Regions from separate parts of the Desulfurispirillum alkaliphilum genome, predicted to be linked through region 2. Evidence: riboswitches for the same ligand, from Rfam matches in the RefSeq annotation. Region 2 holds a riboswitch; the other holds the start of a gene.
What was found. Region 2 has a riboswitch for cobalamin ahead of ACZ46I_RS09260 (TonB-dependent receptor domain-containing protein). Riboswitches for the same ligand answer to the same signal wherever they lie in the genome.
Positions count from the first base shown of each region.

Region 1 (4,414 bases), 710 kb from region 2:
GTGCGGTTGCGGCATCAGTCAGTTGGCGGATATGCGGATGAAAAAATGGGTGTAGCGGCTCATGCGCACGGGAAAGCTGTTGACGATGCTGATCAGGGCTGCTTCGGGGTCGCTGGCGCTGAATATTCCGGTTACCGGGATGGCGGCCACGTCCGGGTCGACGCTGAAGCGGGCGGTGTGGTAGCGCTCCAGGTCGCGCAGGACTTCACCCAGCGGGGTGTTCTGGTAGAGCAGGCGCTTCTGGCGCCACAGGCCGATGCTGTTGACATCCACGTCGGGCAGGCGCTGGAGACGGCTGGTGTCGTAGTGCAGTACCTGGCCGGGGTTCAGGGTTACCTGGTGCCCCAGGGTGTCAACTTCCACCTGGCCGCTGGCCACGGCGACCCTGGCGCCAGCGGGCTCGAGGCGCAGGTTGAAGCTGGTGCCCAGCACGCGGACTTCGCCTGCGGCGGCTTTTACCCGGAAAGGAGTTGTGTCGGGGGCAACGTCAAAGAACCCTTCGCCATGGCGCAGGGTTACCTGGCGCTGGTGGTTTTCCATCTGGACGCTGATGGCCGAAGCGGCCCCCAGGGAGATGCGGGAGCCGTCTGCCAGGGTAATCTGGCGCAGCTCACCGGCACGGGTGCAGTAGTCTGCGCCCAGGCAGTGCAGACCGGGAGAGTGGTGCAGGCTGATACTTGTGATGCCTGCGACCACCAGAAGGACGGCGGCGGCGGTGGCCAGGGTGGACCAGGCGCGTTGCCGGAGTGCCCGGTGGCGGAAGGTGGTACTGGCCCGGCGCGGGGCCAGGTCCTCCATGCCGTGCCAGATGCGCTGTATTTTCCGCCAGGATTGGGCGTGGATGGGGTTCTGGTCCATCCACGCGGACCAGGCGCGGCGGTCGGTTTCGCTGGCCTGGTCGTCCTGCAGGCGTACAAGCCAGGCGATGGCCTGCTCGTCTGGACACTGGTTCTGGGGTGATGAAAGATCCGGGGTGAAGGAGGTCTCCGGGTGCTGGCTCATGATTTCTCCTGTTGCGTGGCGTACTCATCCAGGCGTCTGGTGCAGTGGGTGAGGGCGCGGGCCATATGTTCCATGATAGTGCTGCGCGTGATGCCAAGCTGTTGTCCGATTTCGCTGTAACTCAACCCTTCCAGGCGCTTGAGCCGGAAGACTTCCCTGGCCCTGGGGGGCAGTTCCGCAATGGCATCCATGAGGATTGCCAGCTCTTCACGGGACAAAGCGGTGTCCTCGGCTGAGGGGGCCCGGCCCATGGCACTTTCCAGCTCTTCGGGGCTGATATCCTCCACGGGCATGTGGCTCGCGGATCGATAGTAGTCGATCAGTACATTGTGGGCAACTTTCAGCAGGTACGCTTTGGGATTGAGCAGGGAAATGGAGCTGCGCAGCAGGCGCAGGAAGGTTTCCTGGGTCAGGTCTGCCGCTGTTCCGGAAGAGGATACGCGGCTGGAGAAATAGCGCAGGATATCCTTGTGGTGGTTGCGGTAGATGTCGTGGGGATTCTGATCTGACATGGATGCCCTCTTCCAGTCGCTCTTCCGGGTGCGTCGCGTTCACGCTGCTTCACCTTCTGGTGAGTGTGGAGGCACGGGCGATCATGTTAGTTTACGCAAACTTTCTAGCGCTTTTTTCGATCCTCTGTCAAGGGTATTCGGGCATTTCAGCAGGAAAGTGCTGTGGGTGAGGCTGTCGCAGGGGTGAAGGGGTGCCGTGGCCAGCAAAAGAAACAGGGAGCGCCGGCTGACGCTCCCTGGATATACATGTTCTGAGGGGTTTTACTCTGCGGGCTGTCCGGCGCTGCGGCTCTTGCTGCGCTCAATGGACTGCAGGGCCAGGTAGTTTTCGCCAAAACGCTTGAGGTTGTCGATTTCGTTGTCATACTGGTCGTAGTGACGCTCTTCATCCATGACCAGATCCTCGAAGAGTTTCTTGGAGACCGAGTCGGCGTTGGTGCCGCACTCGTTGGCCCAGCGGTTATAGTCCATGGCGCTCTGCTCTTCCATTTTGGCAGCCATTTCCAGCATTTTATTCACGTCCTGTTCTGGAATGACATTGGAGCCGGCTTTCATTTCCACATCGCCACCCAGGAAGAGGATGCGCTCGGCCAGACGCTCCACGTGGATCATCTCTTCGATGGCGGTGCGCTTGAAGAGCCCGGCCAGCAGGTCGTAGCCCTGGTCGTCACAGTGAAAGTGGAAATACATATACTGGTGGAGCGCGGCGATTTCTTCAGATACGGCCTTGTTCAGCAGAGCTATACTTTTTTCATGCATGGAATGCCTCCTGATATTCGAGATGGATAAAAATATGCGAGTCCGATGGGCAGATACTACTCCAGAAACCCGTGGCAATCAAGGGAAGCCGGGGGTGGGAAATCTTCCGTTGACATGGTCGCAGAGGCAGGGCACTATATCGATCCGGGATTCAGGGAAGTGCGGTGAAAATCCGTCGCTGCCCCCGCAACTGTAAGCCGGACAAGGCTCCATGCGCCACTGTGACAACACGGGAAGGCGGAGCTGAGGATGATGGCGAGCCAGGATACCTGCCCCGAGAACACACAGCGGAGGGATGTTCCTATGGAAGTTCTGTCTTCACGTTCCCGTCTTTTGTAGCCAGCGCTCTGCGGCCCACGTACCCATTTCTTTTATCACATGCGTACCCCTGCCACTGCCTGCCCGGATATTTGCCGGGATGATGTGCCGTCTTCGCGGACGGACAGTGGCGGAAGCCACGGAGCCTGAACTATGATCACTACTGTCATGAAGCGCGATGGTCGTTTTGTCCCCTTCGACCAGGAGCGCATCGCCACTGCCATCTTCAAGGCCGCCCGTTCGGTGGGCGGCAGCGACCGTAACATTGCCTCGGCCCTCTCCCTGCAGGTGCTGCGCGCCCTGGTGGACCAGTACGGCCAGTACGGTTCCTGCACCGTAGAGCAGGTGCAGGACTGCGTGGAAAAGGTTCTCATCGAGGGTGGCCACGCCAAAACCGCCAAAGCCTATATCATCTACCGCCACCAGCGCGCCGACATGCGGGCCATGACCGAAAGCTTCGAAGGTCTGGAGAGCATCGTGGAATCCTACCTGGGCGGCAGCGACTGGCGGGTCAACGAAAACAGCAACACCACCTATGCGCTGCAGGGGCTCAACAACTACATCTCTTCCACCATCACCGCCCGCTACTGGCTCAATAAGATCTATCCGCGCCAGGTGCAGGAAGCCCACTCCCGTGGCGACTTTCACATTCACGATCTGGGGCTGCTGGCGGTGTACTGCTGCGGCTGGGATCTGAAGGATCTGCTGGTGCGCGGCTTTCGCGGCGTGGCCGGCAAGGTGGAGAGCAAGCCGGCCAAACACCTGCGCTCGGCCCTGGGTCAGGTGGTCAACTTCTTCTACACCCTGCAGGGGGAAGCCGCGGGGGCCCAGGCCTTTGCCAATTTCGATACCTGCCTGGCACCCTTTATCGCCTATGACCAGCTGACCTACCCCGAAGTGAAGCAGGCCATGCAGGAGTTCGTCTTCAACCTGAATATCCCCACCCGCGTGGGATTTCAGACGCCCTTCACCAACCTGACCATGGACCTGTACGTCCCCTCCACCCACCGCGACGAGCCAGTCATCATAGGCGGAAAGCCCCAGGAACGCACCTACGGGGAGTTTCAGGAAGAGATGTTCATGCTCAACCAGGCCTTCATGGAAGTGATGATGGAAGGCGACGCCAAAGGGCGCGTCTTCACCTTCCCCATTCCCACCTATAACGTCAGCCGCGACTTCGACTGGCAGCACCCCATGGTGGGCAGGCTGATGGAGATTACCGCCAAGTACGGCATCCCCTATTTTGCCAACTTCGTCAACAGCGACATGAGCCCCGACGACGCGCGCAGCATGTGCTGTCGCCTGCGTCTGGACAATCGGGAACTGCACAAGCGCGGTGGCGGACTCTTTGGCGCCAATCCCCTGACCGGCTCCATTGGCGTGGTAACCATCAACCTGCCCCGCATCGCCCACAGCGTGGACAGCGAAACGGCCTTCTTTGAGCGGCTGGCCGAGCTGATGGAGCTGGCCCGCGACAGCCTCAAAATCAAACGCAAGGCCCTGGAACGCCTGACGGAAAACGGCCTCTACCCCTATTCCCGCTTTTACCTGCAGGACATTCACCAGCGCTTTGGCGAGTACTGGCGAAACCACTTCAACACCATCGGCATCATCGGCATGAACGAAGCGCTGCTGAACTTTATCGGCGTGGATATCACCCACCCCGAAGGACTGGAATTTTCCCGCCGCGTCATGGAATTCATGCGGGAGCGCCTGGGACAGTTCCAGCTGGAGGAAGACGTGCTCTACAACCTGGAGGCCACCCCCGCCGAAGGCACCTCGTTCCGCCTGGCCCGCAAGGACCGCCAGACCCTTCCCGGCAT
Region 1 is NZ_AP042405.1:1,340,158-1,344,571, forward strand. It holds gene ACZ46I_RS06120 (FecR family protein) at 19-1,002, opposite strand; gene ACZ46I_RS06125 (RNA polymerase sigma factor) at 999-1,514, opposite strand; gene ACZ46I_RS06130 (bacterioferritin) at 1,776-2,273, opposite strand; cobalamin riboswitch at 2,372-2,564, shown strand; gene ACZ46I_RS06135 (ribonucleoside triphosphate reductase) at 2,745-4,414, shown strand, end outside.
Region 1: it holds a riboswitch for cobalamin, as region 2 does, so the genes downstream of both, ACZ46I_RS06135 (ribonucleoside triphosphate reductase) here and ACZ46I_RS09260 (TonB-dependent receptor domain-containing protein) in region 2, are expected to answer to the same signal.

Region 2 (4,414 bases):
CCGCACACATAGATGCGGGCTTTGCCGGGCTCTATGGGGATAAAGTCTTCCTTGCTGCTGCTCTGGGTGTTGTAGAGGCGTATCATGGCTGCTCCTGTGCTGGTTTATGGCTGATTGGCGCGCTGGGAGCGTATGAAGTCCCAGTATCGCTGGACATGGCGATTGTGCTCGGCAAGGGTGGTGCTGAATACATGGCCCGATTCCCCCGGGGCCGCGACAAAATACAGGTAGTTCGTCTGCGCGGGATTGGCGGCGCTGGCAATGGCGGCTTCGGAGGGCGAACAGATGGGCGTGGGCGGGAGCCCATGGCGGGTATAGGTGTTATAGGGGGTATCCTGCTCCAGGTGCCTGCGGCGCAGGCGATCCTCCAGGACGTCGTCATCCCCCAGACCGTAGATAACGGTTGGGTCTGCCTGCAGCCGCATTCTCCGCTCCAGACGGTTATGGAAGACCGAGGAGATCAGGGGCATTTCATCACGGTTGCCCGCTTCCTTTTCGATGATGGAAGCGAGGATCAGGATGTCCATCTTGCTCCATCCGGGGCGCTGGTAGCGCTCAAGGTGCTGGAGCGTCGTGTTGCTCATGCGCTGCACCAGTTGTGTCTCCGCGCTGTGCCGCGAGTAGGCGTAGGTTTCGGGGAAAAGCAGGCCTTCCGGGGTGGAGAAGAGCGCTGATGCTTCCACGGCATCCTGGACAAGCTGGTGGAAGAGGGTGGCGTCGAGGATGGGGTTCTGGTCAACGCTCATGAGGATATCGCGATAGGTTGTTCCTTCGGTGACCGTGAATGAACGCTGATAGGGGATGCCCTGCATGAGTATCGCCGACGCGCCTGCCAGTGATATTTCAGCGGGGAACAGGTACTCTCCGCTTTTCAGGGTGTTGCGGTGCAGGCGATTGTACAGCACAAAGGGGAGCTTTGACGGCAGCACTCCATCCTCTTCGAGGATGGAAGCGATCCGGTTGAGGGACGCGCCACGGGGTATTTCTGTGATAACGGGCTCTGCCAGCGGCAATGGCCTGTGAATGATGGAGGTATAGGCATAATAGCTTAGTGGGGCCCCCAGAAGCAGCAGGGCCAGCACTGTCAGTACAAGGGCTTTCATGTGGGTTTCACCTGATCAGGGGTTCTCTGTGGTTGCCGCAGAAGACGGCGGTCACAGGGGGAACTGGTGGAGTAACCGGCAGGGCGATGATATCTCCGGGGTAAAAAGTATACGCACTTCCCATCTGTCCTGCCAGAGGAAAAAGCATCCCGGAGTCGAAGGGAAGCACTTGTCTGCCTGCTGTCGTCTCCACTTCCAGGGCTTTGGGAGCCGAACACAGAAGGAAGCTCGAAAGCTGTAGCGTCTGCGCAGCATAACAGGGCGAGGCTGCGCACTGGTGGTCTGCCAGCCATGTGAACCCCAGGATACGCATCTGGCTGCTTGAGCCATAGCCGCATCGATTGCCGCAAACCAGGGCAATATGGAGAACTGGTTCACCCATGGAGGGCGCGAGGATATCCGTCCGGAAGTGGGCCGCGGATTTATGGTGGGTGACCTGTCCGTCGCTCTGAAGAAAGTAGATGTTTTCGCTGTAACAGAAGGGAATGCCTTCCAGTGAGGAAATGTCAGAGGTTTCGGGAGTTCTTATCCATTCATGGAAGAGGCTTCCCGCAATGGCCTGGACTCCGGTATGCTCCACCAGTCCGTAGCGCTCAACTTTGCTGCCCTGGCTTCGGAAGTGGAGGAATACCTGGTTGGTATGGTTCATGGGTGCAATTTTCATCGCGCCAAGATACGGGAAATATCGGGGAAAATGCAAGTAATGAGGTAAGCTTTCCCGTCAAGAGGACAGTTTAAAACGAGAACACTACTATAAAAGGACACCCACTTTTGGTGCCGCCTTCCGTGGTTAATCTCCCTTGCCTTACCTTGGCGGGCTTTGCGACCCCCGTGAGCGCAGCGAACGGGGGTGAGACCCTGCCTTTCCATTCGCGGTTCCTTTCGTGCCCTCCGTGCTTTCCATGGTTCACTTCTCCGGTTTCCCTGCCGCCCGCACTCAAGCGCCATGTGTGATGAGCACTTGACATCCCCCCGCTGCACTCTTTAAGCTGTTCGAGCTTTTTTCCGGTGTCCACAGGTGTGGATGAAAAGGGAAGAGGGGTGTAAATCCCCCGCGGACCCGCCACTGTAAGCGACGACAAGGGATCACATGCCACTGGCCACGGGCCGGGAAGGCGATCCGGAGGACGAATCGTGAGCCAGGAGACCTGCCGGAAAGGGTCACTACACTATCCTTCCCGGGTATGGAAGGTGGGTGCTGCAGGTCTATTGCTGAACACAGCCATAACGCCTCCTGCGTCCTCCCCACAACCGGGATACACAGGAGGCATTTTCATGCGTATTGGTTCCTTGTTGTATCCCGCTGCCATCAGTGCATCACTGATGTCCTTTGCAGCGGTATCCGTCCTTGCCGAAGAGGCAGCCCCCGTCAGACTGGAGACCACCGTCGTCACCGCCACCCGCACGGCCCAGACCGTGGATGAAACCCTGGCTTCGGTCACGGTTATCACCCGCGAGGAGATTGAGCGTGGCCAGTACCAGAGCCTGCCCGATTTGCTGGCGACCATTCCGGGGGTGCAGGTGAATCAGGATGGTGGTCTGGGGACAAACACCAGTATCTATCTGCGGGGTACGAGCACCAACCAGACCCTGGTGCTGGTTGACGGTATCCGCATTCGTTCGGCTACTACGGGAGCCGCTTCCCTCCAGTATATTCCCCTCAGTCAGATTGACCGCGTCGAGGTGGTACGCGGTCCCCGCTCCACCCTCTATGGGGCCGATGCCGTGGGTGGGGTTATTCAGGTGTTCACCCGCAGCGGCGAGGCCGGTACGCGGGGCGAGGTCACGGTGGGCGGTGGCAGCCACGGCACTGCTGAAGGGCGGGCCTTTTTTGCCACGGCCAGCGGCAACAGCCACTACAGCCTGGGTATCGGGCACCTGCGCAGTGACGGCATTGATGCCCAGAAGAACGATGTCCCCGACGCTTTTGGCTGGGGCAATACCCCCGATGAACCGGACAAGGATGGCTACCGGGAGGATTCCCTGAGTGTGCGCTTCGGCCATGAGTTTTCACCGGGCAATTCCCTGCAATTCACCGGGTTGCATGCCGAGGGTGAGAGCGAGTATGACGGCACAAGTCAGAACTCTGCCGACTTTATTCAGCAGGCCCTGGGCCTCACCCTGCACCTGCTGCCCACAGATACGCTCAGTGTGACTGCTCAGGCCAGCCAGAGCCAGGATCGTTCAGAAAACTTTCTGGATGGCACTTTCTCCAGCCTCTTTGACACCAAACAACAGCAGTTCAGCGTGCAGGGCGACCTCTTCCTGCGCGACAGCGACGTGCTTACCATCGGTAACGACTACACGAAGGACAAGGTGCGCAGCGACACGGACTACGACGAGCGCAGCCGCGATAACAGCGCCCTTTTCACCCAGTACCAGCTGGAGCATATGAACCACAGCATCCTGGTGGGTGTGCGCTACGACGATAATGAACAGTTCGGCAGCCACACCACGTACAACGCTGGCTATGGCCTGCGCCTTCCCCACGATCTGAAGCTGGACCTGAACTATGGTACGGCCTTCCGCGCCCCCACCTTTAACGAGCTGTACTACCCCGATCCCTGGGGTTGGGGCGGTGGAAACCCCGACCTGAAACCTGAGGAATCAACCAGTTACGAGATTTCGCTGCAGCAGTCCCTGCCGAATGCCTACTGGCGCACCAGTATTTTCCGCACGGAAATTGACAATATGATCAGCGGCTGGCCAGCGGAGAACATCAGTCGCGCCCGCATTGACGGGGTGGAACTGGATGGGGGCTACCGGCTGACCAGCCAGTGGAACATCAGCGCCGCCATTACCCTGCAGGATCCCAAAGACCGGGATTCGGGCAATCTTCTGGCCCGCCGCGCGGAGCAGATGGCGACGGTGAACCTGGATGGCGACTTCGGCAAGGCCCGCGTGGGCGTTACGGCCCAGGGCTTCAGCGAGCGCTACGACGATGGGGCCAACACGGTGCGCCTGCCCGGCTATGGGCTGCTGCACCTGCGGGGCGAGTATGACATTGCCCCCAACTGGCTCTTGCAGGCCCGTATAGAAAACGTTCTGGACAAGGAGTACGAAGAAGTGGCGACCTATAACACCCCCGGCCGCAGCGCCTATCTGTACGCCAGCTACCGCTTCTGATGAACGGCCGGACTGTCACCATACGGGCCCTGCTGGTCCTGCTGTGCCTCACCACCCTCCACTGGTCTGCCGTTGCGGGCCAGTGGACAGATGATATGGGGCGCAGCGTACGGCTGGACAGCCCACCCCAGCGCATTGTCTCCCTGGTGCCCAGTGTGACGGAAATCCTCTTCGCCATCGGGGCC
Region 2 is NZ_AP042405.1:2,052,971-2,057,384, reverse strand. It holds gene cysS (cysteine--tRNA ligase) at 1-86, opposite strand, end outside; gene mltG (endolytic transglycosylase MltG) at 105-1,103, opposite strand; gene ACZ46I_RS09265 (hypothetical protein) at 1,111-1,752, opposite strand; cobalamin riboswitch at 2,093-2,273, shown strand; gene ACZ46I_RS09260 (TonB-dependent receptor domain-containing protein) at 2,379-4,229, shown strand; gene ACZ46I_RS09255 (cobalamin-binding protein) at 4,229-4,414, shown strand, end outside.